Regions from separate parts of the Plantibacter auratus genome, predicted to be linked through region 2. Evidence: predicted binding sites of a transcription regulator. Region 2 holds the regulator's gene; the other holds the start of a gene.
The links. The regulator LexA, encoded in region 2, represses DNA repair genes until DNA is damaged. The targets are predictions, from matches to a motif close to TCGAACANNTGTTCGA.
Positions count from the first base shown of each region.

Region 1: the regulator LexA is predicted to act here: its motif matches at 2,621-2,636, upstream of ACQ3HE_RS02120 (tyramine oxidase subunit B).

Region 1 is NZ_JBOBFV010000001.1:455,110-470,926, forward strand. It holds gene ACQ3HE_RS02110 (FAD-dependent oxidoreductase) at 1-57, opposite strand, end outside; gene ACQ3HE_RS02115 (ammonium transporter) at 54-1,313, opposite strand; gene ACQ3HE_RS02120 (tyramine oxidase subunit B) at 1,407-2,561, opposite strand; gene ACQ3HE_RS02125 (LysR family transcriptional regulator) at 2,711-3,616, shown strand; gene ACQ3HE_RS02130 (GNAT family N-acetyltransferase) at 3,721-4,665, shown strand; gene ACQ3HE_RS02135 (hypothetical protein) at 4,732-5,430, opposite strand; gene ACQ3HE_RS02140 (TetR/AcrR family transcriptional regulator) at 5,544-6,086, opposite strand; gene ACQ3HE_RS02145 (SDR family NAD(P)-dependent oxidoreductase) at 6,173-7,108, shown strand; gene ACQ3HE_RS02150 (alpha/beta fold hydrolase) at 7,189-7,983, opposite strand; gene ACQ3HE_RS02155 (hypothetical protein) at 8,071-8,505, shown strand; gene ACQ3HE_RS02160 (GMC family oxidoreductase) at 8,546-10,093, opposite strand; gene ACQ3HE_RS02165 (alpha/beta fold hydrolase) at 10,090-11,490, opposite strand; gene ACQ3HE_RS02170 (SDR family oxidoreductase) at 11,487-12,386, opposite strand; gene ACQ3HE_RS02175 (glycosyltransferase family 2 protein) at 12,521-13,831, opposite strand; gene ACQ3HE_RS02180 (WcbI family polysaccharide biosynthesis putative acetyltransferase) at 13,828-14,757, opposite strand; gene ACQ3HE_RS02185 (hypothetical protein) at 14,943-15,560, shown strand; gene ACQ3HE_RS02190 (bifunctional copper resistance protein CopD/cytochrome c oxidase assembly protein) at 15,806-15,817, shown strand, end outside.
Region 2 is NZ_JBOBFV010000003.1:33,725-49,541, forward strand. It holds gene ACQ3HE_RS13130 (amino acid permease) at 1-832, opposite strand, end outside; gene ACQ3HE_RS13135 (LysM peptidoglycan-binding domain-containing protein) at 922-1,314, opposite strand; gene lexA (transcriptional repressor LexA) at 1,586-2,284, shown strand; gene metE (5-methyltetrahydropteroyltriglutamate--homocysteine S-methyltransferase) at 2,369-4,696, opposite strand; gene ACQ3HE_RS13150 (methylenetetrahydrofolate reductase) at 4,693-5,691, opposite strand; gene ACQ3HE_RS13155 (hypothetical protein) at 5,928-6,842, shown strand; gene hflX (GTPase HflX) at 6,852-8,456, opposite strand; gene ACQ3HE_RS13165 (class I SAM-dependent methyltransferase) at 8,498-9,121, shown strand; gene dapF (diaminopimelate epimerase) at 9,127-10,008, opposite strand; gene miaA (tRNA (adenosine(37)-N6)-dimethylallyltransferase MiaA) at 10,018-10,932, opposite strand; gene miaB (tRNA (N6-isopentenyl adenosine(37)-C2)-methylthiotransferase MiaB) at 10,929-12,530, opposite strand; gene ACQ3HE_RS13185 (regulatory protein RecX) at 12,566-13,444, opposite strand; gene recA (recombinase RecA) at 13,471-14,613, opposite strand; gene ACQ3HE_RS13195 (DUF3046 domain-containing protein) at 14,895-15,119, opposite strand; gene ACQ3HE_RS13200 (helix-turn-helix domain-containing protein) at 15,212-15,520, opposite strand; gene ACQ3HE_RS13205 (CinA family protein) at 15,663-15,817, opposite strand, start outside.

The sequences.
Region 1 (15,817 bases), on a different contig from region 2:
GCGCCAGGCCGCCGCAGCACCTGCGAGCCCGGCTCCGATGACGATGACACTCGTCATGCGTGTGCTTCCAGGTCTTCGTCCTCATAGGCGCGCTCGGCGTGGGCGTGCTCGTCGATCCCGGCGACCTCGTGCTCCTCGGGGATCCGCAGACCGATGGTCATCTGGATCACCTTCGCGATCACCCAGGTGACGATGAACGAGTAGGCGAGGACCGCGACGGTCGCGATCGTCTGCACGCCGAGCAGTTCGAATCCGCCGCCGTAGAGCAGGCCGGAGCGCCCGTTCGGTGCCGCATCCGTCGCGAACACCCCGATGAGGAGCGTCCCGATGATGCCGCCGACGAGGTGGACCCCGACGACGTCGAGGGAGTCGTCGAACCCGAGCCGGAACTTCCACTCGATGGCGAGGCAGCAGACGACGCCCGCGATGGCCCCGATGATGATGGCACCGATGGGCGAGACGGCACCGCAGGCGGGGGTGATCGCCACGAGGGCGGCGATGATCCCTGATGCGCTGCCGAGGCTCGTGACCGCTCCGTGGCGGAGCCGGTCGACGATGGACCAGCCGATGAGCCCGGCACAGGCGGCGACGGTGGTGTTGAGGAACACGACGCTCGCCGCAGTACCGGCTGCGAGCGCCGAGCCGGCGTTGAAGCCGTACCAACCGATCCAGAGCAACCCGGCGCCGACGAGGACGAGCGGGCGGTTGTGCGGACGGAGCTTGCCACCCCAGTCCTTGCTCTTACCGAGCACCAGGGCCAGTGCGAGCGCCGCGACGCCGGCGTTCATGTGCACGGCCGTCCCGCCGGCGAAGTCGACGGCACCGAGGGTGTTCGCGATCCATCCACCGGTCGCCGTGTCGTTGGAGAAGGCGAACACCCAGTGCGCGACCGGGAAGTACACGAGCGTCGCCCAGAGCCCGGCGAACAACAACCACGCGCCGTACTTCATGCGACCGGCGGCGGCACCGGCGACGAGCGCCGTCGTCACCCCGGCGAACAGCAGTTGGAACGCCGCGAAGAGTGCGAGCGGGATGCCGGCATCGGGGTGGTCGACGAGTGCCTGGTCGAGCCCCGCGAACTCGAACGGGTTCCCGATGAGTCCGAGCCCGCCGACGGAGTCACCGAAGACGAGCGAGTACCCGAAGGCCACCCAGAGCAACGCGACGAGGCTGGCCCCGCCGAAGCACATGATCATCATGTTGAGGATGCGGCGGGACGAGACCATCCCGCCGTAGAACAGAGCCAGGGCCGGGATCATGAGGGCGACGAGCGCCGAGCTCGTCAGGATCCAGGCGACGTTTCCAGCGTCCACAAATCACTCCATCGTTCGAGGTGCACAGCGGCCGGGCGGCCACGGCGTCGGGTTCGGGTGGAACAGGTGTCGGTGCTCGGTACCGGTCGGCGCTCAGGCCAGGTCTGGGGCTTCCCAGAGGTTGAGCTTCGTGCCGATCCCCTGCTCGACGGCGTTCTCGTAGATCGTCTTCGCCCACGCGACGTCCTCGACGCCCATCCCTCCGACGCTGAAGAGCACCGGCTGCTCGGGGAACTCGCGCCCGACGGCGTTCCCGTCGAAGACGTCTCCGATGTTGACCACGCGGGACTCGTCGAGCTCGCCGGTCCCGATGAGGTCCTGCCAGTAGAGGCCGATCATCCCGAACGCGGTCTCGTGCGACGGCGCAGGGTACTCCTCGGCCCACGCCTCGTAGATCTTCTTCGCGTCCGCGATGAGGCGCGCCTTCCCGGAGAGGGTGTACTCCTTGTCCATGCGCAGGTTCGCGGGCAGGCTCAGGAAGGCGCCCGGCTTGATCCAGTCACCGTCGATGAACGGGTAGTTCTCCGAGCCGACCAGCCCGGTGACGGCCTCGGAGACGATGTCCGAGTCACGCACGGCGGCCTCGACCGTCTCGGCGATGTCGATCGTCGTGAACTGCGGGTAGTGCTCGCGGACGTAGTCGGCGAACGCCTCGGACGTCGACCGTCGGCGCCCGTGGATGCGGATGGTGTCGAGCGAGGGGCGGGCGGTGGTCATGGCGTGCAGGGCGCTCTTGTTCATGGCGCCGGGCCCGATGATGCCGAGCGACTTCGCGTCCACCGGTGCCAGGAGCTTCGCGGCGGCTCCCGGCACGGCAGCGGTGCGGTAGGCGCTCTCGAGGTTGCCGGACATGATCGCGTAGGGCGCGCCGGTGTCCTTGTCGTTGAGCACGATGAGGTGGATGGAGCGCGGGAGGCCTCGCTCGCGGTTGTCGACGTTCGACCCGTACCACTTGACACCGGCGGTGTCGAAGCGCCCGCCGAGGTAGGCGGGCATCGCCATGAACCGACGGTCGGCGGCGTCCAGCGGCATGCCGGGGAACGGTGAGGTGGCGGGGAACCCGATCGGTGCTCCGTGCGAGTTGGCGGTCGGGCCGGCCATCCGGTAGTCACCCTTCGCGACGAGCACCAACACCTCCTCCATGACCTCCATGCAGTGGGCCATGTCCTTCATGCCGGCGGCGATGACTTCCGGTTCGCTCAGGTAGAGCATGTCGATCCGGGTGTTCGGGGAAGCGTCTGCGGTCACGGGTGGTCCTCCAGGTCGGGGTGTGTGGTCCTCAGCGAACACGGTCGCGATCCTCCTGGTCAAATACCGATTCGAACCTCGATTGAGAGCGTTCCGCTCGCAATCTGGACGAAACAGCGCGGTAATACGAGAGTCGTATCGTCGATGGGATGGAGCTCCGCCAGCTGCGCTACTTCCTCGCCGTCGCCGAGGAGCTCCATTTCGGTCGCGCCGCCCGACGGCTGCACATGTCGCAGCCACCGCTGAGCGTCCAGGTCGCACGACTCGAGCAGGAGGTCGGCACCGCGTTGTTCGACCGTTCGACGAGGCGGGTGGCGCTGACCCCCGCTGGACGACATCTCCAGGCGCGGGCGCGACACATCGTCGAGGAGCTCGACACGGTTCGGGGTGAGATGCGCGACTTCGTCGACGGTCTCGCCGGGGAGCTCACCGCGGGGTTCGTGAGTTCGGCCAACTACACGGTCCTCCCCGGCGTCGTGCAGCTGTTCCGGGCGAGCCGCCCCGGGGTGACGCTGCGCCTGGTGCCGTTGACCTCAGGAGAGCAGTTCGACCGGCTCCGCGACGGCACGCTCGACGTCGGGATCGTCCGTGACGAGGTCCCGCAGAAGCCATCCGACAGCTCCCCCGCGCTCACGACCGAGGTCGTCTTCGAGGAGCGTCTCGTGGCGTGCCTCCCGGTCGGTCACCCGTTGGCAGGGCGACCAGAGGTCACCGCGGAGGAACTCATGGACGTCCCGATGATCTCCTACCCGCGGGCGCTCATGCCGGGGTTCGTGGACCGCGTCGCGGAGGTCCTCGGCACGTCGAGTCGGGAGCAGGTGGTCGAGGAGGTCGTCCATCAGGAGACCGCCCTCGGGTTCGTCGCGGCCGGCGTCGGTACGACGATCCTGCCCGAGTCGGTGCGGCAGCTAGTGCCGCCGTCGATCGTCGTCGTGCCGCTCGCCGGGTCGCCGACGACACGCCTGCTGGCCGCTCGTCAGGAACGGACGGACGAAAGCCCGGTCCACGACGCGTTCATCGCGTGTCTCCGTGATGCGGCCGCGCAGCTCGGGTGAACGCCCACTCGAACACCGCGCGTCCGCCTCCCGTCTCGGCGGCGTAGCCCAGGTGTTCCTGCCCGGCCTGGACAAACGAGTCGCGCCTGTCCAAGCTGGAACCGATGACCGACACCCGCGACGACTTCACCATCCGCCGAGCCACCCCGGACGACGTCCTCCTCCTCCAGGAGTGGAGCTGCGACGAACCGGTCGCCTGGGTCGATCCGGAGCGGCTGACCGCCGAACTCGCACGTGGGAACTATCGGCCGGAGTGGTCGTGGATCGCCGAGCAGGACGGTCGCCCGGTGGCTCGAGCACTCTGGTGGGGCAAGGCGGATGCCAACCGGCCCGCCACGCTCGACTGCCTCACCAGCACGGTCGAAGTCGCGGAGCCCGAACGTGTCGGTGCCGCGCTCATCCGTGCCGGGCTGGACACGTTCGGTGCGGGACCCGCACTGGAGTTCAACGTCGACGTCTCCCCTGCCTGGGCAGATGACGCTGCGAGTGTGGACGCGGTGCGGTGGCGCCATGAGGCTGCACGCGCGGGCGGGTTCTCGCGCACGACCGAGCGGGTCAGTTTCGCGAGGTCCAGCTCCGATCCCGTGCCGGGACGATCGCAGCGCCTCCGTTTCGTCGCCGCCCCGGACGACACGTTCCACGAGCTGTTCGCACTGGTCGCGACCGGCACGCTCGATGCGCACACGCAGGACATGGTCGCGCGCGAAGGACTCGAGGCGCTCGCGGACGACGACCTGGCGTTCTACCGCTCGCTCCCCGGCGAGCGGGACGCGTGGCGGGTCGCTGAGCTCCTCGACGGGACGACCGCCGGGTTCATCATCCCGACGAGGACGGCGTACGACGCGAGCATCAGTTACCTGGGCGTGCTCCCCGAGCATCGCGGACACGGTTACGTGCACGACCTCTTGGCGGAGATGGTCCACGTGCACCACGGGTCGGGACAGGACCGGATCGTCGGCACCACGGATGCCGCGAACACGCCGATGCGTGGCGCGTTCGAACGAGCCGGCTTCTCGGTCACGCGCGTTCGGATCGTGCACGAGCAGTAGGTTCGCCCCGGGCTCGGTTCCGACCGTGTCAGCCGAGCACTGCGACACGGTCGACCGCCGCGCGTGTCAGACCCGCGACGACCGCAGCACGCGGACGACCCCGAAGCAGACCGCGAGCCAGATGATCAGCTGCAAGACCGCAGCGACGACGAGTGGCAGCACGAACGATCCGCCTTCGGCGGAGGACAGCCAGAAGGCTTCACCGACCGTGCAGGCGATCCCGACCGCCGAGACCGTCAGGAAGAGGGCGCGCAACGCCACCGCTTCCCGACGGTCGACGGTGTCCGTCGCTCCGGTCCGACCCTTCAGCGGGTCGGTGGCCAGCGGTGTCACGTCGGTCCACACGGAGATGGCGCGGATGATGCGGTTCTCGGAGACCTGCAGCCGGAGCAGGATGACGACGGTCGTCAACGCGACCGCGAGCCCGATGAGGACCACGAAGCCGAAGAGCGCCCCGCTCTCCCCCACCCAGAACGGACCGAGGACGGTCACGGTCGCGACGGAGAGGGTGGCGGCCACGACGAGTGCCACGGACGAGACGAGCCCGAGCGCCAGGCGGGCCGGGCGACGGTACTCCAGGAGCAGGACCTCCAGAGCGACGTCGCCGACCTCAGGCTGTCGCTGTCCAAGCTCGGTGGCACTGATCCACGCTCTCGCCTCAGGTCGGAGCAGGAAGGCGTTCCAGGCTGCCGCCGTGGATGACGCGGCCGGCGGCCTCGATGGTGCTCGCCGCAGGGCCGGCTGGCGGGTTCGCTCGGGGTGCATGTGCCGACCTTACGCCGACCGCGTGCCGGGGGAAGGCGACAGGGCCACCCAGAACCGTCCGAACGGCGCGGCCGAGTTCGCCGAAGTCGGGTCCATCGAAGCTGAGCCGGTGATCACGGTCGAGGCTTCAGCCCGTCGAGCATCACCTGCAGGAGGAGGGGCAGGTCTTCGGGAGTACCGAGCCGCACCGCGTGCTCGATTCCGCACACGAGGTGCGACAGGCGATCGACCGTGAGATCGGCGCGGACGGCACCCGCGGCGCGTGCCGCCTCGAGGACGGTCGTGAAGGATTCGAAGATCTCGCGTTTGACGTTCCGCACGGAGTCGGCCTCGTCCTCCGGCGAGAGGAGCACCGTCTGCAGACCGCCGTCCTCGAGCTGCAGCCTGAGTGCCGAACCGAGGTAGAGCGCCAGCCCATCGCCCGGATCCGGCTCGGCTGCGGCACGCCGAGAGGTCTCGAGCATCGCGTCGAGCGCGTCGGCTGACAGCGCTTCGATGAGTGCGTGGACCGTCGGGAAGTGCCGGTAGACGGTTCCGACCCCGACCCCGGCCTCGCGGGCGACGTCGTTGAGTCGAAGCGTCGCGCGGTCGTGGGTCCGGGCGACATCGAGGATGTTCGCCCGGCTACGTGCTGCGTCGGAACGGAGAGTGGCCATAGGACCACTGTACGCCAAACGGATGGCCTATCCGCTTGTGCTATGGTCCAAACGGATAGATCATCCGCTTAAGAAGTGAGGAAAATATGACCTGGGACCCCACCCGCTTGCCCGACCAGACCGGACGAACCATCGTCGTGACCGGTTCCACCGCCGGAATTGGGTACTTCGCCGCAGAGCAGCTCGCTGCCGCTGGCGCGGACGTCGTGCTCGCCTCCCGATCGCATGACAAGCTGCGGCGGGCCGCCACCTCCATTCGAAGCCGAGTCCCGCAGGCCCGGGTCCGCCACGTGGCACTCGAGCTCGGCTCGCTCACCGCCGTCGACGAGGCAGCTGCCGAACTCGCCCTGCTTCCCCGTCTCGACGCCGTCCTGCTCAACGGCGGTGCGATGAGCATGAACCGACGCGAGCTGACTGCGGATGGATTGCCCCTCCTGCTCGGCACCCATGTGGCCGCCAATGCCCGACTGCTGGCCAGGTTGCTCCCGACATTGGTCGCCACGGCCGTGGGTCATGGCACGGTGGCGCGAGTCGTCCACACCTCGACCGGGTTCGTCCAACTGCTGCGTGTCGGCGTTGACGACCTCCGCCAGGTGCCCGCGATCGGGGTCGTGGCCTACACCAAGGCCAAGACCGCGACGGAGGTGTTCGCCTTCGAGCTTGACCGCAGGCTCCGAGCGGCCGGACTGCCCGCCGCATCCATCGTTACCCGGCCCGGTGTCGGCGTCGACGCGAAGACTCCGGAGCGACCTGGCGTCCGCGACGACACGACTCCATATCAGCGGAATCCCTACACGCCTTGGGCACAAGGGAAGGACACCGCCGCTTGGTCCGCGGTCAGGGCGCTCACGGATCCCGAAGTCCGGGGCGGCGAGTACTTCTCGCCGGTCGGCCGACTTCGGGGCGCTCCCGTCGCCATCGTTCCGCCGGCCAGGACTGCCACGCCGGCGGGCGACGCGGCGTCGTCCCTCTGGCGGCAGGTCGAAGAGCTCGCTGGCGTACCCATCGACGTCGGAGCCTGACGCGAGGCGAGCCCGGTGCCCGCCTCGTCGAGCCGGCACGTTCGGAGAGATGAGCCCGACCTGATGCGGTGCGTGTCATCTCATTGGGCATCGATGAAGGTACGGAGCGCCTCGACCCACTGCTCATGCGCATCGAGATGCGCATCGTGCGATGCGCCGCTGAGATCGACGCGCCGGACGCGCCTGCCTCGGCCTACGAATGCCGACTTCTGTTCCTCGGTGAACATTCCTCCGTCTGCGTAGACCATGAGGGTGGGCACCTCGATGCTCTCCCACTCGCGCCAGCGAGGCTCCCGGACCGCCTCGATCGTCGTCTGCATGACGTCCGCGTCGAAACGTGGGACCAAACCGTCGACTGTCTCCTCCAGATCCTCGACCCAGGCACGTTCGAGCGGCCCGTCACCGAGCTCCGCCGCCGCTTCCGATCGGTTTGCGAACGGGACGTCCCACGACCGGAAGAAGTCGCCGATGGCTCGGTGTTCCTCCACCGTGCCGCTCCCCTGGTCCCCTTCGAGCATGACCAGCGCGCGAACGAGGTCTGGCCTGTCGGCAGCCAGGAGCATCGCGGTGTGCGCGCCCATCGACTGCCCGATGACGATCACCGGTTCTGATGTCTCGGCTTCGATCACCCGTGCGACATCCGAGACGTACGTCGCCCGAGAGGTGTCCGTCGGCCGCCTCGTACTCTCCCCGTGGCCGCGCTGGTCGATGAGGACGACCGATCGTCCGGCGAGCGCTCGAGCCGTTGGAAGGAATTCCCGACTGCTTCCGGCGAGTCCGTGGAGGATGACCGCCGCCGGCTCGGAACCCTCGAACACGGTGTACGAGATCGTGACCCCGTCGTCGACGATCAGCTGCTTCCGTGTCGAGACCATCAGTCCAGCCTAGGAGGCGTTCGTGCGCAGCCAGGCCGGGAGCGGCCACCGCTAGCCTTACGTCATGCAACGGAGGGGTGTGGGCGCATGACGATCGACGATCTTCTCGCGGAATCAGACGACGGATGGTCTCGTAAACCACGGACCGTGCGTCAGGTGCTGGGAACGCTCGGGGTAGCCATCGGCTGTATGGCCGGCTTCGTCGTCCTCGTCGTCGCGCTACTGGGGTCGTTTCAAGGCAGCTACAGCTCGTTCCTCGAAGGTGACGTGTCCGTCTGCGGCTACGCAGGCGTGGATTCGGTCTGCCAGCAGGAGCTGCGGGAGCAGGTGCGCACCACGATGCACATTCCGCTCGCCGAGGACGTCCGCGTCGAGAAGCTGCGTCGCTACGGGTTCCCCGATCCGATCTATCAGGCCCGGTTGTCGTTCCCGAGCGCCGCCGATGCGAGGGCTGCCGGTTACACCGTGCTGGAGGTGAGACCGAGCGGCTCAGCCATCGTCGTCGTGAAGGCGAACGGCTGACTCCTGACCCATCCTTGCTCGACGGCCGGCGGCGCCGCCGTCACCAGGCCGCGAGCATCCGATCGGCCGTGCGCAGCGACAGCGCCATCTGCGCCAGGCCCGGGTTCGCGGAGAGCGCGCTCGGGAAGGAGGAGTTGTCGCAGATCCACAGGTTGTCGATGTCATGCGATCGACCATCCCCGTCGACCACGCCGTCACTCGGATCGTCGCTCATCCGGCACGTGCCGAGCGTGTGTGCCGTGCGCGCCAGCACCCTGGTACTCCGCGCACCGGCCGCCGTGAGGATGTCCGTCATCGTGCGGATAGCGTGGCGGTCGATGGCCCGCTCGTTGTCGCCGGGCGAGAACGAGATGGTCGCACGCGGCAGACCCCACTCGTCCTCCTCCGACGAGAGCTCGAGCCGATTGCCGTCGGCGGGCAGACACTCGGCGTTCATCCCGATGCCGGCGTTGTACCGTGACGCGTCGAGCTCGTCGACGAGCTCAGTGCCCCAGAGACCGCCGCCGCGCACGAGGGTGGTCGCATAGTTGAACGGCATCACGCCGAGGCTCTGGAGCAGATACCCTCCGGCGAAGTCAGCACCGTCAGGGCGGACGAAGTCCTCGGTGATGAGCGCCGACGGGTAGCCGCGGTAGCCGCGGATCTGCTCGTCGAACCGTCCCCACACCTGCACCGCACCATGGGCGAGGAAGTTCCGGCCGACCTGACCGCTGGCGTTCGCGAGGTCGTTGTGCAGCAGGAGCCGAGGGGTCTCCACTCCGCCGCCGGCCAACACGAGCACCTCGCAGCGCTGCCGCTTGTCAACGCCGTCCTGGCGATAGACGACGCCCGTCACCCGACCGCGGGCATCCCGCTCGATGGTGTGCACGACGGCGTCCGGACGGATCTCCGCTCCCGCCGCGACCGCCGCCGGCAGGTAGGTGATGGCGGTCGTCGCCTTCGCACCGTGGCGCTCGCCCTGGTGGATCGAGCCGACGTTCGTCGTGGCGCGTCGCAGGCCGTGGTGCGGCTGATCGCGGTCGCGGGTGATGATCGCGGCGGGTGCGTCGGTCGCCCGGATGCCGAGCGACTCAGCGCCCTTCGCCATGAGGTCCGCCGGGGCGTTGCGCTTCGGCGGCGCGTACAGGTACGTGCGCGCCGGGTCCCACGGATACGGCGTCGGCCCGGAGACACCGATGGTCGCCTCGACCTCTTCGACGTAGCGGGTGAACTCCGCATGATCGACGGGCCAGTCACGGCCGAGGCCGGTCTCGCTGCGCAGACGCAGGTCACGGGCGTCCGGACGGGGCGTGAACGCGCCCCAGTGGACGGTGCCACCGCCGACGCCGAACCCGCTGTTGTTCGGACCGAACGCCGTCGGAGCGTCCCCGCCGCTGAACCGGCTGGACATCCAGTTGATCGTCGTCGCGTCGACCTCGTCCGGCGTGGACTCCGCGGGGTCGTGATTCGGCCCGGCCTCGAGCGCGACGACGCGCAGCCCCGCCTCAGCGAGTCGCGCGAGCAGTGGTGCGCCACCCGCGCCGGTACCGACCACCACGACGTCGACGCTGTCATCGTGGTCATAGGTCTTCATCGCGTCCAGGTTCACGCTGCGTCCTCCTGCTGCTGTTCGGGCGTGTGGGCGGGTGCGGCACCGAGGTCGGAGGGCTCCCAATCGTCTCTGGTGTCGGCACCCAACTCGCGGTAGCCGGCGAAGTCGACGTCCTCAGCGCCGGTCGCGAACCCGTCGTAGCCGACGCGGGCCAACGACGCGGGGTGGATGAGCCACTCCCGCGTGACGTCGACACGCAGGTCCTCGAACCAGCGCCGGAGATCGTCTCCGTCGATGGTGCCCCCTGGAACGCCCTGGCCGTCGATCACGGCGCGGATCAAGGCATCCTGGTCCTCGATCGAGTCCGGCCAAGCGATTCTGAGGTCATCCAACCCGGCGCGGTAGGCCTCGTCGTCGGTGAGTCCTCCGACCGGCCGCCATCCGTCGCCACCGCCGGCTGCGAGGTCGGCGTCGACCCGCGCGGCGAGATCGATCCGTCCGTCCGGCGGCTGCGGAACCAGGCGAGCGGCGACGGCGCGGAGCAGGTCAAGCTGTTCCATGCTCAGCGCGCGGGGCCGATACCGGGGGTCGTCCGGCAAGGCGCGTCGTGCCAGCGCACTCCGCACCCGCGGCGTGGTCCGCGGGGACGCGATGATGAGCCCCCACTCCGCGGGGACGATCGCACTGTGTGCGACGATCTCGTCCCACAGCTCGGCGATCGCGCGCGCCACCTCGACCGGACGTTCGGAGGAGAGCAGATGTCCGGCTCCGGCGAGCGACACGAATCGAGCGCGGGGATAGACGTCCGAGAGCAGCTCCGGTTGCACCGCGGCTCCGAGTGCATCGTCCTGGTCTCCGGCGAGCACGGTGCACGGGAGGTCGAGGGTTCCGACGGAGGACGCGATGTTCTGCACGCTCCCCTGCTCCAGCCAGCGGCGCCACGCGACGGGCGACATGGCCTGGACGGACGCCACGGCGGCGGCCTGCAGCTCGGCCGGCAGGGGCGCACCCACGTTGTCGTCGACGAAGGTCTGTGCGTCCGCCTCGGCGATGGGCCCGTCCTCGACCCAGGTGACCATCTGGTGGCGCTTGGCGTCCGGCATCGGCTCGGGCGTGGGCGGTGACGGCGCGAGGAGCACGACACCGAGGAGGCCGAAGACGGGGACGTCGCCGTCGCGGACCCGGGCGGCGATCCCGGCGGCGACCTTGCCGCCCATGCTGTGGGCGCACAGCATCCAGGGTCCGCCGTCGGCCTGCTCCGCGATCACGGCGAGGGCAGCGTCGACCTGCGACTCGACCGAGCCGTCCGGCGCGTCGGCCGTGTCGCCCTGGCCGGGCAGCTCGACGGCGATCACCCGGAACCGAGCGTCTAGCTCGCGAGCCACCGGCGCGACCGCGGCGGCGTCGAGGCCCAGCCCGGGGAGGAAGAAGACCGTGCACACAGCCGCGGTCACGGGGTGACCATGCCGCCGTTGACGTTCAACGTGGCCCCGGAGACGTAGCCGGACTCCGCCGAGGCGAGGTAGACGTACGCCGGCGCGAGCTCAGCCGGCTGTCCGGCACGTTGGTACGTGTTCTCGTCGTCGAAGGACTGCATCTGCTCGTCGGAGACGCCGTCGGAGACCTGCAATGCGGTCCACACGGGGCCGGGAGCGACCACGTTCACGCGGATCCCGCGCGAGGCGAGCTGCAGCGCGAGCCCCTTCGAGAGGTTGTTGATCGCGGCCTTCGTCGCCGCGTAGTCGAGCCGGTCGGGTGACGGCTTGTACGCCTCGAGCGACGCCGTGTTCACGATGCTCGCGCCCTCGCCCAGGTGCGCGAGCGCCGCCTTGGTGATCCAGAAGTTCGCGAACACGTTCGTCCGGAAAGTCTCCTCGAACTGCTCATCGCTGAGATCTTCCACCCGGTCGACCGCGATCTGCTTGCCCGCGTTGTTGACGAGGACGTCCAGGCCTCCGAGGAAGTCCGCGGCCTCCGCGACGAGCCGACGGCACTGGTCGGCGTGCGAGATGTCGGCGACGATCGCCTTGCCTCGGCGCCCTGCGTCGGCGATGAGCGACAGCACGTGCTCGGCGTCCTCCTCCTCACCCGGGAGGTGAGCGATGACGACGTCCGCGCCTTCGCGAGCGAACGCGATCGCTGTTGCCGCACCGATCCCGGAGTCGCCACCCGTGATGAGCGCCTTCCGACCGTTCAGGCGTCCGCTGCCCCGGTAGCTCGCTTCGCCGAGGTCGGGAACGGGGGTCATCCTGGCCTGCACGCCGGGCTCCGGCTGATGCTGCAGCGGGGGCTCGACCCGGTCGTACTGGGTCACGGGGTTGGTCAGGTCGTACTGGTCGCGCGGAGACATGACGACCACGCTAAACGAGACGCAGGCCGCAACCGGTGGGGTTGCACTCAGCGCGTCCGGTGGTGCAGACGTCCGACGGAGGCCGGCGTTCGGGCCGCGTGATCCATGCGTGGAGCGCGTCGTCGCCGATCGGGTCAACAGAACGATGAGGGTCCGCCCCAGCCGCCGACCCAGGCCGCCACCCGGGGATCAGGCCGGAGCTGGTGGACGCCGTCGGCGACGAGCTGCTGCGTCTCGAAGGCATCGGGACTGCCCCAGCGTTCCTCACGCCGCGCGGCCCGCCGGGATCGCACGCGGCCGAGCGACGCGCCGTCCGGGTCGACGAGCTCGACGGTGCCCACGTCTCCGGTACCGAGGCGGTCGACCAGATCGACGATCCACGTCGGGTCGAGGATGACGATCGGACGGTCGAGCTCCCACGTCACTCGGGCGTCGACTCCGGCTGCTTCGTCGAGGACGCGCGGGTCTCCCCCGAGCTCCTCAGCTCCCCCGCCGTCGAGGACGAACCGAGCCTGCGGGAAGGCGGTGAACAGCGAGTCCGCCGCGACGAACCGAGCGGCCGCCGTATGGGCGCCCCGCAGCCGCACGACGAGATCGACCGCGTCCGACCACAGCGCCCGCGGCGCGGACCCCGACACGGGGATCGACGAGAGGAGCCGCATGGTCTGGGCGTTCGCGCGGTCCAGGCCTGAGCCGTCGCGCTCAGCCCATTCGGGGCCGTCGTGCCAGGCCACCGCGTTCGGGACATGGGCGAAGACCGCTCCCGCCTGCCACATGCGGTGCGCCCACTCCCAGTCCTCACCGCCGTAGGAGGTGAAGGACTCGTCGAATCCGCCGACCTCGTCGAACAGGCTCCGGGAGCATGCGATGACCGCGCCGATCATGAATCGATAGGAACGGTCGTCCGCGTCGCGCAGATCCCGACTGCGCGCGTACTCCTCGGCGAGCCACGCCGGTTCGGCGAGCTCACGGCCGGCGGCCGCCTCGACGACCGGTGTCTCCGGGGCGATCCCGCTGAAGTCGGCGTGGCGACGCCGCCCCACCGTGACCGCCTCGGGCAGCAGGGCGGGCAGCCGCGTGAGCGCGCGCACGTACCCCGGCTCGGGGGCCGTGTCGGCATCGAGGAAGCACAACACCTCGCCACTGCTCGCCCGCACACCCAGGTTGCGGACGGCGGCAAGCCGGAACCCCTGGTCCTCCTGCCGGACGAGGATCACGTCGTCCGGTACCGACACGTCACCCGGGGATCCGTCGTCGGCGACGATCACCTCCAGGAGGTGACGCGGGTAGTCCTGCGCGGCGAGGGCGTGCAGGGTCCGGAGCAGCTCACCGGGCTGGTCGTAGTGCGCGACGATCACCGAGACGCGTGGCAGCGGATCAGGATGGACGTCGTCGAGCGTGTCCCACCGGTTGCCGACGACCCACGGCTGCGCACCCCCGGTCACGCGTTGCGCCACACGGAGAGCAGGGCCGCGAGTCGGTCGACGGCAGCGGCGACGAACTCGGGGTGGGACGCATACCAATCGGTGTGGGCGGCGCGCACCTCGGCGTCGTCGACCTCGACGCCCTCCAGGATCCAGTGGTCGCGGGGCTCGTCCGTCAGAGACCAGGCGTCGACGACCTCGGGTGCGATGGGCGCGCGCACCGCGTTGAGCAAAGGGCGTCCGGGGTCGGTGACGCCGCCAGGGGCCCCCAGGACGTCGAGGACGCGGGCGCCGAGCGGCAACCAGATCGCATTCCCCGGGTGGTTGACGGTGCGCGCGTGGTCGGCGGTGACCGAGTCGAAGAGGTCGGACACCGGCACGTCGGTCGCGGCCTCGCGTCTCCGCAGTTCCTCGACGGAGGCTCGGCCGATCGCGCGCACGGCGTCCGGCTGGAGCGCAGACACGACGGGGATGGCTGCGGCGGCCGCGAGCGTCCGGACGTCGTGGTACGCCACGATCGGCGGGTTCTCGTCGACGCCGGGGACCCGGACGGCGGCCTGGAACGGATGCAAGCCCCCGAAGCGCACCGGCGTCACCGTGAGCACGCGGCCGCGCGTGGAGGCTGCCACCTGACGCGTGCCGAGCGGCAGATCGTGGTAATCGTCCCGAACGGGTTGCGACACCACGGTGTGCGCGACGCGCACCACTTCGTGCAGCCGCTCCGCGTCCTCGGGGGTCATCTCGTGCACGGCAGGCACGCGCACGAACCGGCGGTCCGGTGCATCCATGACGGTGCGCAGGGATTCAGCCTGGCAGTTGCCGAGCACCACCCCGAACTCCGTCGGCAACGGCGCGAGGCCGTAGAACTCCGCGTAGTGCCTGCGGCGTGCCTCCACCGGCGACCCGGCGGGCGCAGCGGTCGTGCCCGGTTCCAGGGTGTGGCTCATGCCTCGACGGTATACCGTCGCCGAACCTGGCATGGTCCTGCCGCATCGGGGTTGCGCCGGGAAGCGGCGGTCTGCCATCAGCGCCGGGCATGCGCGTCATCACCGCGCTCCATCGGGGCGGCGCTGCTCGCCTGGCGGCACGGCGCGGCCTCATGACGGTGATGACGGTCTGCAAGAATGGGCACATGTCGTCCGCCCGCTCGACCCGCGCCCTTCGTGGTGTGGTCGCAGCGGCGTTCTCGATCTTCGTCGCGCTCCTGTCGCACGTCGCCGGCGGCGGGTCCATGCCCGGCGCCCTCGGCCTCGTCGTGCCACTCGTGTTCTCGACCCTCGTCTGCGTCCTGCTCGCGGGCAGGCGGCTGTCGATCGTCCGTCTGTCCGTCTCCGTCGCGGTGAGTCAGGTCCTGTTCCACACGCTCTTCGTCCTCGGCACCGCCCAGGGCACCACCTCGACGGCGACGCCGATCGGACACCTCTCCCACGGATCACCGGTGATCCTCGACACGTCGTCGATGCCGATGACGCACGACGGCCACGCCGGTGCCGCCATGTGGTTCGCCCACTTCGTCGCCGGCCTCGTGACCATCGCCGCGCTCCACCGAGCCGAGACGCTGCTGTCGACGGCCGGAGCCATCACGGAGTTCATCCTCGCACGACTGGTGCCCGCGGTCCTCGCAGCCCTGGCCTCGCCGGTGCTGCCCGCCCGGGTGCTGCCGCAGCGTGACGTGCCGATCCTGCGCCCACTCGGCGTGTATCCGGAGACGACCGCCTTGCGCGGGCCTCCGGCGCTGTCCTTCCTCTGAGATCACGGCACGACCTCGCCGAGCTGCACGCTCGGTCGACGGTCACCGCTGCGTGCGCGTAGGACGCTTCCTCGACGACGACGCTCCAACCCTGGTCGTCCCGATGCGCCGCGCACCGGCGGAGTGCCACCATTTCCGCCGCTCGGTCCTGCCCCGGCGCCCGTTCGGGTGCGGTCGCGGGCTCACCGGGTGAGCTGTGCCGCTGGGTTCGTCCACTCGAGCCCGCGGGGAAGGAGCCACCTCCTGTGGCAGAAACA
Region 2 (15,817 bases):
ACAGGAGCATGGCGATGATGAGGGAGAGGATGATCGCCTTCGGCATGTGCTTCTTGCCGTCCTTCGCCTCCTCGGCCGCCGTACTCATCGCGTCGTATCCGAAGACCGCGAAGAAGACCGTCGCGGCACCGGCGAACACCGGCCCGAACCCGCTGGGGAGGAACGGGTCGTAGTTCTCGCCGTCGATGTAGAAGACACCGAGGCCGATGATGAACAGGATGAGCAGGACCTTGATCCCGACCGCGACGAGCTCGAATCGACCGAAGGCCTTCGTCCCGCGGCTCAGGATGAAGGTCACGAGGAGACAGACGAAGATGGCGGGGAGATTGACGAGGCCGCCCTTCCCCTCGTCGGCGGTCGAGGTCATCCAGGCCGGCATGTGGATCCCGATGCCGGACAGGAAGGCGTCGAAGTAGCCGGAGATCCCGATCGCGACCACCGCGACGATCGCGATGTACTCGAGCAACAGGTCCCAGCCGATGAACCAGCCGATGATCTCGCCGAGCGCCACATACCCGTAGGTGTAGGCGGACCCGGCTCTCGGGATCATGCCGGCGAACTCCGCGTACGACAAGGCTGCGGCCGCGGAGGCGAGGCCCGCGATCAGGAACGAGAAGAGGACGGCCGGCCCCACAGCGGGCGAGGTCTCGCTCCCATGAGCGACGAGTCCGGCAAGTGAGAAGATCCCCACCCCGATGATGCCGCCGACCCCGATGGCCGTGAGTTGCCAGAGCCCGAGGCTCTTGAACAGCTTCGAACCGGAGGTCTCATCCTCGATCTCCGCGATCGGCTTCTTCCGGAGCAGCGAGCGGCTCCGATCGTCTGTACTCATGCTTGCCTCCGACGATGCTGCGGGCGTCGTTGCACCGCGCCATCGACGATAGCTGAGAACCAGTGCGGAGTGACCCGCCGATTGTCGGCCTACTCGGCCGCGTACCGCTGCGGGATCGCCAGGCGCTGCCCGGGCTCGACACCGGCGGTGCTGAGCTGGTTGAGGTTCATGATCTCGGCGATGACGTCGCGCGGGTCGGCGTCGGGTGCGATGGACTCGGCCAGCTGCCAGAGCGACTCGCCCGGGTCGACCGTGATGTACGTGAACGTGGCTCCCGCCGCCGCCGTGTTGGCCGCGGCACCGCCTGCGGAGAGTCCGACGACCGCGACACCGATGACCAGCGGGATGGCGGCGAGCGTGGTGAAGACGACGCGACCGCGCTTCGTCAGGCGGAGTCGGCGTGTGGACGGTGCGTCTGACGTCGGTACCTGCGCCGTCCGTGCGGGAAGCGCCCGGTGGGACCCGATCAGTGCTGCGCTCATGTCAACCCTCCAAGAGTGTGCTCATCGTGTGATGAGGACTCGTACCCGACACTCGACCAGGAGTGCCGGATACGAACCTGTGTTCCGAATATATCTTCGATTGTTCGAATACTCAACCCTGTCTTCGTACCTGCGACGCGCGGGATCGGCGACACGCTCGAACAGATGTTTGTCTGGACGAGCTGGTGCGGATACAGTTTCGAGTGTTGGAAGCAGTACACCACCACCCACCGACATCGGTCACCGACAGCCGATCAGGGCAGGAGCGAAGATGGCAGCGAACACGGCGGGCGACGGAGCCCGGGAGCGCCAGATCGGCGGCACCCGGCGACGGAAGAGCCTGAGCGACAAGCAGCTTGCGATCCTCGACGTCATCCAGCGCTCGGTCTCGCAGCGCGGATATCCGCCGAGCATGCGCGAGATCGGTGACGCCGTCGGGCTCGCCTCACTGTCGAGTGTCACCCACCAACTCGGGCAGCTCGAACTCAGCGGATACCTCCGACGCGATCCCAACCGTCCCCGCGCCATCGAGGTGCTCATCGACCTGCCGAGCGCCGTCGAGGGCAGCGATCCCGACTCCGCTCCCCCGGTCGGCGACGCCGCCATGGTCCCGCTCGTCGGTCGCATCGCCGCCGGCATCCCGATCACGGCCGAGCAGCAGGTCGAGGAGATCTTCCCCCTGCCCCGCCAGCTGGTCGGCAAGGGCAGTCTGTTCATGCTGAAGGTCGTCGGCGACTCGATGGTCGACGCCGCGATCTGCGACGGCGACTGGGTCGTCATCCGCGAGCAGAAGACCGCTGAGAACGGCGAGATCGTCGCGGCGATGCTCGACGAGGAGGCGACCGTGAAGGTGTTCCGCCAGCGCGACGGTCACACCTGGCTGCTCCCCCGGAACTCGGCCTTCGAACCGATCCTCGGCGACCACGCCGAAGTCCTCGGCAAGGTCGTCGCCGTGCTCCGGACGGTCTGACCGACCGGACCATTCCGCGACACCGACGAGGGCCGCGACGATCCGTGGATCGTCCCGGCCCTCGTCCGTGCAGGCCCCTCGACGTCAGCCGGTCGCACCGACCCGTGCGCGGACCGCACGCGTCGCCTCGACGATGTTGGCGAGGGAGGCGACCGTCTCCTCGTACCCTCGCGTCTTGAGTCCGCAGTCCGGGTTCACCCAGACCTGGCGCTGCGGGATCCCCTCCAGCGCGATCTCGAGCAGCGCGGTCACCTCCGCGACGCTCGGCACCCGAGGCGAGTGGATGTCGTACACGCCCGGGCCGATGCCGTGGTCGAAACCACTCGCCCGGATGTCGGACACGACCTCCATCCGAGACCGTGCCGCCTCGATGCTCGTCACGTCGGCGTCCAAGCGTCGGATCGCGTCGATCACCACGCCGAACTCGGAGTAGCAGAGGTGGGTGTGGATCTGCGTCTCGGCCCGCACGCCCGCGGTCGCCAGCCGGAAGGAGCCCACCGACCAGTCGAGGTACCGCCCCTGGTCGGCCCGCCGGAGCGGGAGCAGTTCGCGGAGTGCGGGTTCGTCGACCTGGATGATGCGGATGCCGGCCCGCTCCAGGTCGGCGATCTCGTCGCGGAGGGCGAGGGCGACCTGGTTCGCCGTCTCGGCGAGCGGTTGGTCGTCGCGCACGAACGACCACGCGAGGATCGTCACCGGGCCCGTGAGCATGCCCTTCACCGGCTTGGTGGTCAACGACTGCGTGTAGGACGACCACTCGACCGTGATCGGCGCCGGCCGCGAGACGTCACCCCACAGGATCGACGGACGGGTGCATCGCGAACCATAGGACTGCACCCACCCGTGCTCCGTCACGGCGAACCCGTCGAGGTGCTCGGCGAAGTACTGGACCATGTCGTTGCGCTCGGGCTCACCGTGGACGACGACGTCGATCCCGAGGTCCTCCTGCAGCGCCACGACGCGCCCGATCTCCGCGCGCATCGTCTCGACGTAGGCCTCCTCGTCGAGCGTTCCGGCGACCCGCTGCGCGCGGGCGCGACGGATGTCGCCGGTCTGCGGGAAGGAACCGATCGTCGTCGTCGGGAGGAACGGCAGGCCGAGCGCCTGCTCCTGCGCCGTGGCGCGCTCCTGGTAGTCGTCTCGGGTGAAGTCCGCTGGTGCGAGCGCTGCCGTCCGTGCGCGGATGGCGGCATCGACGACCCCGGGCGCGGCGAGCCGATCGTCGAGCGCGGACGACGCTGCGGTGAGCTCGGCCGCGATGGCCGCGCGCCCTTGGGTGAGACCGCGTGCGAGGACCGCGATCTGATCCACCTTCTGGTCGGCGAAGGCGAGCCAGCTCCGGAGACGCTGGTCGAGCTTCGTCTCCACCGACACGTCGTGCGGGACGTGCAGGAGCGACGTCGAGGTGGATACCGCGAGCTGCGGGAAGCGCTCCCCCGCGCGGGCCAGGAGATCGGCCGCGGCCGCCAGGTCGCCACGCCACACGTTGTGGCCGTCGATCACTCCCGCGACGACGGTCTTCGTGGCGAGTCCGGGAGACGAGTCCGGCAGGCCTCCTCGGACGAGGTCGACACCGACAGCCTCGACCCCCGAGTCGGCCAGCACCGGGAGGGCGTCGCCCAAGGCGCCGTAGGGAGCCGCGACGAAGATCGACGGACGGTCGGAGACGGCGGACAGGACGGCCGTCGATCGTTCGAGCGCCGCGAGGACCGTCGACCTCGGCACGTCGAACGTCTCCGAAACGAGTGCGGGTTCGTCGAGCTGCACCCAGGGCGCGCCGGCAGCGGCGAGGCGCTGGAGGAGTTCCGCGTAGACGGGCAGCAACGCCTCCAGTCGATCGATCGGGGCGAATCCCGCTGAGGCCCCCTCGGCCGCCTTGGACAGCAGCAGGAACGTCACGGGGCCCACGATGACCGGCCGCGTCACGTACCCCTCGGCGAGGCCCTCGCGGAACTGCTCGACCACTCGGTCGTCGGAGAGCGCGAACGGCGTCGACTCGCCGATCTCCGGGACGAGGTAGTGGTAGTTCGAGTCGAACCACTTCGTCATCTCGAGCGGGGCGAGGTCGCCGGCGCCACGAGCGATCGTGAACGCCCCGGCGAGGTCGACCCGACCGTCGGCCCCGACGAGCGACGAGAAGCGCTCCGGGACGGCGCCGACGGTGAGCGCGGCGTCCAGGACCTGGTCGTAGAACGAGAAGCTCTCGGGGATCGCGGCGTTCGTCGGGTCGAGGCCGAGCCCCGCGAGGCGGGCACGCGTGGCGGCGCGCAGCTCGGAGGCCGTCCGCTCGAGCGCCTCGGCGTCGATCCGGCCGGCCCAGAAGGACTCGACGGCGCGCTTCAACTCCCGGTTCGGCCCGATGCGCGGGTAGCCGAGGATGGTGCCGACGGGGAATGCGGAGGTGGGGTTCATCGTGCGTCCTTGCTGGTGAGTGGATCGGGGATGGGATGACGGACCGGTCGGCCGCCTTGCACGGGGATGCCGGCACGGTGCAACACGTCGAGCACCGTCCGATGCTGGTTGAAGGCGTAGAGGTGGACGCCCGGCGCGCCGCCCGCGACGACGTCGCGGATGAGCCTCGCGGAGTAGTCGGTGCCGATGTCGATCCGTCCCGCTTCGTCCGGCTCGACCTCGAGCGCGATCGCCAGGTCGCTCGGGAGCGCCTCGCCGCTGAGCTCGAGCACTCGACGCAACCGCGCCGGACTCGTGATGGGCATCACGCCCGGCAGGATGGGCATGGTGACGCCGTGACGTCTCGCGCGTTCGGCGAAGGCGAGGTAGTCGTCGGCGTGGAAGAAGAGCTGGGTGATGGCGAGCGTCGCCCCCGCCGCCTGCTTGGCCAACAGGGTGTCGAGGTCCTGCGTCGTCGACCGCGAGCGCGGGTGTCCGTTGGGGAACGCGGCGACCGCGATCCGCGGCCGATGGCGTCGCCCGAGCTGCACCGCGCCCGGGAGGCCGCCCAGCGACCCCTCGGCGTAGGGCTCGTGCTCGGCACTGACCCGGCCGATGAGCTGCACGAGTTCTGCAGCACTCCCCAGATCTCCGAGGAAGGCGTCGCCCTCGACGGCTCCGGCAGGCGGGTCGCCGCGGAGCGCGAGGAAACTGTGCACCCCGGCATCGAGGAAGTCCTTGATGAGTCGGCTGGCCCGCGCGTGCGTCGAACCGACGCAGGTGAGATGGGCCATCGGGTCCACCGAGGTCGACGTCCGGATGCTCCGCAGCACGTCCAGGCTCGCCGTTCGCGAGGAACCACCGGCGCCGAAGGTGACCGAGATGAACTCCGGGCCGGCGGCGGCCAGGTGCTCGACCGTCCGTGCGAGCGCGACGCCGCCGTCGAGCGTCTTGGGCGGGTACAGCTCGAACGAGAAGGGGGTGCGCCCAGGACAGGCGGGCTCCGTCGTGATCATGAGGTCTCGTCTCGGTGGCAGCGGAACGAGAGCCGGCGACCACGCAGCACGCAGCGGTTCCGCTGGTGTGTCGTGGGCGGGTGCCGGGCTCGGCTGTCGCTCCGATTCCGCCGGTGAGGGCGGGTACGATGCGCACGACGATAGCAACGCCCGACGATCCGCGCGACGGACATCCGTCCGACAGCGTCATCCTGCGACACATTCCCCCGGCGGCGCTCCGGTCCTACGCTGATGCCATGACCGTGGGCACCAGGCACCGGGGCGACGAGCGCCCAGCACTCGGCTCGCGCGTCATCGCGTCCTGCGTGGCGGTGGTGCTCGCCGTGTCCGGGTGCACGACCGCAGGTTCGCCCGTGCCGCGGGCGACACGCGCAGCCTCAGCCAAGGACATCGTGGTCGAGTTCCGCCAGAACCGCGACCAGTACGCGAGCGACGCCGCGATCGTCCGGGTCGGCAACGGCGGCGACCACGACATCACGATCGTCGGACTCGAGCTGGCGGGATCGGCGTTCACCGCGCCGACCGTCCGGGACCGATCCTCGACGATCCGCGCTGGACAGACCACGGATCTCGCCGTCGAGCTGCCACCGATCGACTGCGACGCAGGCGACGGGGACGCGCAGGTCGATCTCCAGCTCCGACTCGACGACGGCGCGGTCCTGACCGCATCCGACCTGTCCGATCCGACGAACGCGCTGCAGCGGATCCGTACCTCGACGTGCACGGTGGCGGCGGTGCAACGCATCGCCGAGGTGGCCGCAGCTCCCGGGATCCGCCTCGAGGGTGCCGGAGCCACGACGGTCGCCGTCCTGACGGTCACGGCCGTGCCGACCGGCGCTCCGGGTCGGCTGGAGCTCGTCGCGCTGCGGTCGACGGTCCTGTTGCGACCGGCGCCGACGGACGGCGGCGGTGACCCACCCCAGGACTGGGCGCTCAGCCTGACCGTCGACGCCGCCCACGGTCCGCAGTCCATCGAACTGCGGGTCGTCCCGACCCGGTGCGACCCGCACGCCCTGGCCGAGGACAAGGTGGGAACGCTCTTCCCACTCGTCGTGCGCATCGACGACGGGCCGGAGGTCGTCATGACCCTCCCGCTCGACACCGACACCGCGGAGGCGCTCAAGGACGCCGTCCGCGCGCGCTGCGCGTGAGGAGTCGGGTCAGCCGGCCACGGCGGGTGCCGGGACGACCTCGGCGAACGGCGCGAGGGCGGCGGCAAGCTCGGCACCGACCAGGGCGTGCACGATCGTGCCACGCTCGTCGTAGTCCGTCGACAGCACCTTGCCGCGTTCGTGCAGCAGCGTGACCAGGTCTCCGCGGTCGAAGGGCACGATGACGTGGACCTCGTTGCTCGGCGACGGGATCAGCGTCTCGATGCGCTCCATGAGCTCGTCGATCCCGAGACCTGTGCGGGCCGATACGAAGACGGCGTCCGGGACGAGACCGCGGAGCACGAGCAGCTGGCCGTCGTCCACGAGGTCGGCCTTGTTGAACACGACCAGCTCGGGGATGTGCCGAGCTCCGACCTCACCGATGACATCTCGCACGGTGGCGATCTGGCCGGCCGGGTCGGGGTGCGCGGCGTCGACGACGTGCACGATGACGTCGCTGTCGGCGACCTCCTCGAGCGTCGAGCGGAAGGCCTCGACCAGCTGGTGCGGCAGGTTGCGCACGAAACCGACCGTGTCGGCCAGGGTGTACTCGCGCCCGTCGGAGGTCACGTTGCGGCGGACCGTCGCGTCGAGCGTCGCGAAGAGCGAGTTCTCGACCAGGACGCCGGCCTTCGTGATGCGGTTCAGCAGGCTCGACTTGCCGGCGTTCGTGTACCCCGCGATCGCGACCGACGGCACCGTGTTGCGGCGACGGTTCGCCCGCTTGGCCTCGCGCGCCGGCTTCATCGCCGTGATCGACTTACGCAGTTTCGCCATCCGGGTGTGGATGCGGCGTCGGTCGAGTTCGATCTTCGTCTCACCGGGGCCCCTCGACCCCATGCCGGCCCCGGCACCACCGACCTGACCACCGGCCTGACGGCTCATGGACTCACCCCAGCCTCGGAGGCGGGGCAGGAGGTACTCGAGTTGGGCGAGCTCGACCTGCGCCTTGCCCTCTCGGCTCTTCGCGTGCTGGCTGAAGATGTCGAGGATGACCGCCGTGCGGTCGATGACTTTCACGCCGACCGCGTCCTCGAGGGCGCGACGCTGGCTGGGTGCGAGTTCCGTGTCGGCGATCACCGTGTCGGCGCCGAGCGCCTGGACGATGGACTTCAGCTCCTGGGCCTTGCCTCGACCGAGATACGTGCTCGGGTCGGGGTGCGGTTTGCGCTGCAGGAGCCCGTCGAGGACGACGGCGCCGGCGGTCTCCGCGAGCGCTGCGAGTTCGCGGAGGGAGTTCTCCGCGTCATGGAGCGCACCCTGCGGGTAGACGCCGATGATGACGACGTTCTCCAGCCGGAGCTGCCGGTACTCGACCTCGGTGACGTCCTCGAGCTCGGTCGAGAGCCCGGCGACGCGACGGAGGGCCTGTCGGTCCTCGCGGTCGTACTGCTCGCCGTCGTCGGAGCTGCCGCCCGATGCATCGCCGGTCTGCAACGCCGCGGCACCGCTGCCGAACAGGGTATACCCGCTCGATCGGGACGCGGCGCTCGTGAGCACGCGCGCGACGACGTCGTCGGGATCGGTGACCGAGGCGTCGTCCACCACCGCCTCGACATCGACATCGGTGTCGTCTGCGTGGTCCTGGGGTGCGTCCATCGGTGGTCTAGGCATCGCGTTAACCCTACTTCCTCCTGGTCCGGTACCGTTCCTGTATGTCGAACGAGCACTACTTCACCGCCGAACCCGCGAGCGAGTTGCAGCTCAAACCGATCACCGCACGCCTCGGCGGCGTCGACCGTTCGCTCGTTTCGGCGGGCGGCGTCTTCAGTCCGGGTCACCTCGATCAGGGCACCCAGGTGCTGCTCGCGAACACCCCTCCTCCCCCGCCGACGGGCGACCTCCTCGACATCGGCTGCGGCTGGGGCCCGATCGCCCTGTCGCTCGGGCTCGCGTCGCCGGACGCGACCGTCTGGGCGGTCGACGTGAACGAACGCGCGCTCGACCTGACCCGGATCAACGCGGAACGCCTCGGGCTCGCCAACATCCGTGCCGTCCTCCCCGACGACGTCCCCGACACGGTCCGCTTCGCGACCATCTGGTCGAACCCGCCGATCCGCGTCGGCAAGGACGAACTGCACCGCATGCTCATGCACTGGTTGCCGCGGCTCGAGGACGAGGGTGACGCCTGGCTCGTCGTACAGAAGAACCTCGGCTCGGACTCACTGCAGAAGTGGTTGCAGGAGCAGCTGCCGACGTCGTTCCACGTCGGACGTGCGGCCATGGCCAAGGGCTTCCGCGTCCTGCACACCCGGCGCCGGGAGCTCCGTTCGGCCTGACCGGCTCAGGCCAGGGTGATCGTCCCGGAGTAGACGAGCGTCGCAGGTCCGGCCAGCACCACGTGCTCGCCGTCTGCGCCGGGAACCATGCGCACCCCGAGCGCTCCGCCCGGCACCTCGACGCGCCAGTCGTTCGGAGCCGCCGCGCCCGCCCAGTGGCGGAACGCGAGCGCCGCGGCAGCCGTCCCGGTGCCACAGCTCAGGGTCTCGCCGCTCCCGCGCTCGTGGACGCGCATGCGGATCCGTGCCACGCCGTCGGCGATGAGCGGCTCACCCGGGACGACCAGCTCGACGTTGGCACCGTGCGGCGGTACGGGGTCGAGCTGTGGGACGTACTCCAGTTCCGCTCCGTCGAGTTCGGCGGCGTCGGCGACCGCGACGACGATGTGCGGGTTGCCGACGTCGATCCCGATCCCCGGGCGGGCCACGGGCAGCCCCTTCACCCGGACGAGCGTCTCCCGCTCGTCGAGGCTCCAGCGGCCGAGGTCGACGGCGTAGCCGAGCGGGTCGTAGCCGACCATCCGGACGCCGGCGCGGGTGCCGATGGCGAGCTGTTCGCCGGGGGCCAGCTCCACGAGCCCGCTCTCGAGCAGGTAGTGCAGGAACACCCGGATGCCGTTGCCGCACATCTCCGCGACCGAACCGTCGGCGTTGTGGTAATCCATGAACCACTCCGCGGCAGGGTCTTCAGCGAGCACGGCCGCGCCGGCATCGAGGTGCGCGGACCGGACGGCGCGGATGACGCCGTCGGCCCCGATCCCGAAATGCCGGTCGCAGAGCGCTGCGATCTGGCCAGGATCGAGCGCCTCCTGGCCGTCGGGATCGGAGAAGAGCACGAAGTCGTTGCCCGTGCCGTGGCCCTTCGTGAAGGAGAGTGTCGACGCCATCCGACCAGTCTACGGGCGCACTCGGCGGGCCAGCTCACTCGCCTCGGCGCTGCCGCCGTCCACCCAGGTGATCGCCGGATAGCGCTTGAACCAGCTGACCTGACGGCGCGCGTACCGCCTCGTCAGACGCTGGGTCTCGGCGATCGCCTGCGCTTCGGTGAGCTCCGACCGCAGTTGCGCCACCGCTTGCGCGTACCCGATCGCACGGGCGGCGGTGATGCCCTGCTCGAGGCCGTGCTCGAGCAGCTCAGCAGTCTCCGCGACGAGTCCTGCGGCCCACATCGTCTCGACGCGCCGGTCGAGGCGCTCGACGAGGACCTCTCGCGGCGTCGAGACCCCGATGACCTCGACCGGCCGCCATGGGACGGGGCGTTCCGGAAGCGCTGCACCGTGGCCGCGCTCGGCCAACTCGTGGACTTCGAGTGCGCGCACGACCCGGCGGGCGTTCGCCGCATCGATGCGGTCGGCGGTCGCGGGATCGGCCAGGCGGAGCCGCTCGATGAGCGCCGGGAGCCCCTCCTCCTCGAGTTCCCGTTCCAGGCGCTCGCGCAGGGCGCGGTCTCTCGGGGGGAACCGGAAGTCATGGATGACGCTCGAGACGTACAGCCCGGAACCGCCGACGAGGATCGGCGTCACCCCACGCGCGGTGAGCTCGTCGATCACCGCGCGAGCCGTCGGCTGGTACCAGGCGACGGACGCCTCCTCCGTGACGTCCAGGACGTCGAAGAGGTGGTGCGGGATCCCGCGCCGCTCCTCCATGGGCAGCTTCGCGGTCCCGATGTCCATGCCGCGATAGAACTGCATGGCATCGGCGTTGACGATCTCGGCTGGACGCCCCGCCTCGCGGAGAGCGGTCGCCAGCTCGAGCGACAGTGCGGACTTCCCCGTCCCGGTCGCTCCGACGACCGCGAGGAAGCCGGTCACCGACGTTCGCCGTCGCTCGGGTCGTAGATGGGCGACGTGGTCACGCCGACGGTCGGCGCCCCGATGCGCAGGCCCGGCAGGCCGAGCGAGACCCGGCCGGGCTCCGCCGCACCGGCCGGCGTCGGCACGCCGCAGGAGTCGGCCTGAGCTCGATCCCAGGCGTCTCCGGCACGCGTCCGACGGACCCGCAGGGGCTCGCCACCGGGTGCGTCGGCGATGAGGTGGAAGGACGCGGCCTCGGTGATGGTCACGGTCACGACGTCGCCCGGTCGCGGCACCTCGGAGCCCGCCGGCACCTCGAAGTGGACGAGCCGTGAGTCCTCGGCCCGCCCGCTCAGTCGATGCGTGGCGTCGTTCTTGCGGCCCTCGCCGACCGCGACGAGCAACTCGACCTGCCGGCCCACCTGGCGCTGGTTCTCCTCGAGACTGATGCGGTCCTGCAACGCGATGAGGCGCTCGTACCGTTCCTGCACGACGGCCTTCGGGACCTGATCGGGCATGGTGGCCGCCGGAGTCCCGGCACGGATCGAGTACTGGAAGGTGAAGGCGCTGGCGAACCGTGCGGCCTCGACCACGCGGAGGGTCTCCTGGAAGTCCTCCTCCGTCTCGCCGGGGAACCCGACGATGATGTCGGTGGAGATGGCCGCATGCGGGATCCTGGCACGGACCCGATCGAGGATCCCGAGGAAGCGCTCGGACCGGTAGGAGCGACGCATCGCCTTGAGGATGCGGTCGGAACCCGATTGCAGCGGCATGTGCAGTTGTGGCATCACATTCGGCGTCTCGGCCATCGCATCGATCACGTCGTCGGTGAAGGCGGCCGGGTGCGGGCTCGTGAACCGGACGCGCTCCAAGCCCTCGATCGTGCCGGCCGCCCGCAGGAGCTTGCCGAACGCCTGACGATCCCCGAACTCGACACCGTAGGAGTTCACGTTCTGCCCGAGCAGCGTCACCTCGATGGCGCCGTCCTCGACGAGGGCGCGCAGCTCACCGAGGATCTCGCCCGGGCGACGGTCCTTCTCCTTGCCACGGAGCGACGGCACGATGCAGAAGGTGCACGTGTTGTTGCACCCGACGGAGATCGAGACCCAACCGCTGTAGCTGGAATCGCGTTTGGTCGGGAGGGTGGAGGGGAAGGTGTCGAGCGACTCCAGGATCTCCAGCTGGGCCTCGTCGTTGTGCCGAGCCCGCTCCAGCAGCGACGGCAGTGAGCCCATGTTGTGCGTCCCGAAGACGACGTCCACCCACGGGGCCTTCCGGAGGATGACCTCTTTGTCCTTCTGCGCCAGACAACCGCCGACGGCGATCTGCATGCCGCTGCGCTGCTTCTTGATCGATGCCAGGTGGCCGAGGTTGCCGTACAGCTTGTTGTCGGCGTTCTCGCGGACCGCGCAGGTGTTGATGACCACGATGTCGGCCTGCTCGCCGTCCGCCTTGACGTAACCGGCTGCCTCGAGCGACCCGCTGAGCCGCTCGGAGTCGTGCACGTTCATCTGGCACCCGTAGGTGCGGACCTCATAGCTCCGCTGCCGACCTGACTCGTCGATCGCGGCGGGTGAGGCGCTGATGACCGTGGGCGTCTCGACGATGCTGCTCATACCGGCAGTCTACGCGCGGCCTGAGATGCCTCCGGTCAGCGGAAACTCACGCCGGAACGCTTCGACCCCGACAGGGCACGCGAGCACGCCTCACGGATGATCGCCGAGCCATATCCGCGTCTCGCGAGATAGGCCGACAGACGTCGCTCGGCCGTCGCCTGATCGAGGGAGCGCAGTTGACCGGCACGCTTCTCGGCGACGACCAGCGCTCGTCGGAGCTCGTCGTCGTCGTCGATGGCCTCCAGTGCCTCGGAGACGATCGAGGCGTCGATGCGTCGCGAGGAGAGCTCGCGGCCGATCACCGCACGGGACTGCCCCTTGCGGGTGTGCAGGCTCTCGACGAGCTGCCGGGCGAGTTCGGCGTCGTCGAGATAGCCGCGTCGGCGGAGCTCGGCGAGGACGTGTTCGACTTCGTCGGGTGCGGCGTCGTGGCCGCGGAGGAGTTCCGCGATCTCCCACTCGGAACACCCGCGGCGGGCGAGTCGTCGGACCGCGAGCAGGTCGAGTTCGGCCAGCCGGACCTCCGGATCGACGGGAGCCTCGATCTCATCGACTTCGGCGCGGTCGTCTGCGTCGTCGTCCTCCGGCGCCTCGACGACCGAGGTCCAGGCGAGCGTCCGCGGGGCGGGCTCGGGTGGTGTCGTCGGGCTCGTCGCTGCGGGGGCATCGCTCGGTGCGTCGCCCGGCGGGGTGGCCTCCGTCTCGTCGCGCTCGGTGGACGTCCGTCGCAACGGAGCGACGGGACGCACGACGGGCGCGGCAACGACAGGAGCGTCGTCGGTCTGCCCGACGAACCAGCCGTCGGGCTCGGCAGCTGGATCGGGCGCCGGACGGCGCCCGAACAGCGAGGTCACGGGGGCCACGTGCTCCGACGACTCGTCGGCCGGACCGGCGGGAGGGAAGGAGACGACCATGGTGACCTCGCTGTTCGGGGCGTGCGTTACGCGCTGCGCTTCGCGGCGGACTTCGGTGCGCCGGCGGCTGCGAGCTGCGGGGCTCCACCGGTCGCCGCCTCGAGCGCGGCGGCCTCGGCAGCAGCGACCTCGGCTGCGGCGGCATCCGCGGCCTTCTTGGTTGCGGCACCCTCGGCACCGACACCGAGCTTGCCGAGGATCCGGCGCTCGATCTCAGCGGCGATGTCCGGGTTCTTCAGCAGGAAGTTCCGGGCGTTCTCCTTGCCCTGACCGAGCTGATCGCCCTCGTAGGTGTACCAGGCGCCGGCCTTCTTGACGATGGCGTGCTCGACACCGAAGTCGATCAACGACCCTTCGCGGGAGATGCCCACGCCGTACAGGATGTCGAACTCGGCCTGCCGGAAGGGCGGAGCCATCTTGTTCTTGACGACCTTCACGCGCGTACGGTTGCCCACGGCCTCCGTGCCGTCCTTCAGCGTCTCGATGCGACGGATGTCGAGGCGGACCGAGGCGTAGAACTTCAGGGCCTTACCACCGGCGGTCGTCTCGGGGCTGCCGAACATCACACCGATCTTCTCGCGCAGCTGGTTGATGAAGATCATCGTCGTGTTCGTCTGGTTGAGGCCACCGGTCAGCTTGCGCAGGGCCTGCGACATGAGGCGGGCCTGCAGACCGACGTGCGAGTCACCCATGTCGCCCTCGATCTCGGCACGGGGCACGAGCGCGGCGACGGAGTCGATCACGATGAGGTCGATGGAACCCGAGCGCACGAGCATGTCGGCGATCTCGAGCGCCTGCTCACCCGTGTCGGGCTGGGAGACGAGCAGCGAGTCGATGTCGACGCCGAGCTTCTTTGCGTACTCGGGGTCGAGTGCGTGCTCCGCGTCGATGAAGGCGGCGATGCCGCCGGCACGCTGGGCGTTCGCGATGGCGTGCAGCGTGAGCGTCGTCTTACCTGACGACTCAGGCCCGTAGATCTCGACGATGCGGCCTCGCGGGAGCCCTCCGATGCCGAGCGCGACGTCGAGGGCGATCGAGCCGGTGGAGACGACCTCGACCGGTGCGCGCTCGTCGCTGCCGAGGCGCATCACCGAGCCCTTGCCGAACTGACGGTCGATCTGGGCGAGTGCGGTTTCGAGGGACTTCTCGCGTTCAGCTGGACTTGGCATGGTGTGCTTCTCTCTGCTCGGTGTCGGGTGCCTATAGGCTGTCGCCGCGTGTTCCGGGACCCGCTTCTGCTGAAGGTCGGGGCCCGAGGGCGACAAGGCGTCGGTCGTTCCTGATGTCTCCGACGGTACGCGCCACCACCGACATGCACCGGTGGACGGCTCGGTCCGTGCAGAACGCACTCACGAATGATCCTGTGGAGGACACTAGCACCACTAGAACGGATGTTCGATACCGATCGGGCGGCGTGTCGAAGACCGCTTCGCCCGTGGCGCTGGACGCGCTACGCGCCCGGCTGCAGCCGTCCGACGCCGTGGCGTCGCTCGTCCGGCACGTCGGTCGCGGTACAGAGCGCGATCCAGACGTCGCGGGGCGGGACACCGGCGCGCAACGCCTCCTCGGCGGTCTTCGAGCCGAACTCGGTGAGTCCGAGGTCACCGGTGAGTACCGCTCCGTACGCCGCGCCGAACTCGTCGGCGACGGCCGTCCTGAACTCACTCAGCTTCATTCCTGCTCCTGTCCCTTCCTCCGTCGTCCGTCCGGACGCGGAAACGCCCCGGGAGAGGGATCCCGGGGCGTTCTGCTGCCGTGCTCGCTCGATCAGCGGGAGACGAGTTCGTCCAGCTCGTTGACCAGTTCGTCCGGAACGGTGTCCGGGATGTTCGGGGAGAGACCCTCGATGACCGCGAGGCGGTCTCCGACCTCTCGCATGATGACGGAGATGGGGGTGTCGAGGGCGTCGGCCACCGAAGCGAGGATCTCGCTCGACGCCTCCTTCTGGCCTCGTTCGACCTCGCTCAGGTATCCGAGTGCGACGCTCGCCTTGCTCGCCACCTGGCGCAAGGTCCGACCCTTCTGCAACCGGAAGTCCCTCAGCACGTCGCCGATCTCTTGACGGACTAGAACCACGTGACCCTCCCTCTGTGCTCTACGACCTCGTGTCGTACAGCGCTCTGCTTCTCCAACGCGGATTCACGTCGTCCCAGCTGATCGCCGTCTCGTTCGTGGATGGCCAACATTACAACCACCGTATGCCGAACGGAGCCGGGGTTCACTCGAGTGCGCCGAGTTCTCGCACGAGGGCTTCCAACGCCAGCTCCACGGTCCGGAGTCGGATCTCCTGACGGCCTCCGTCCAGGGTGAGCGGCACCACCCGTCCACCCGCTCGCGTCACGATGCCCACGAAGACGGTCCCGACGGCCTGGC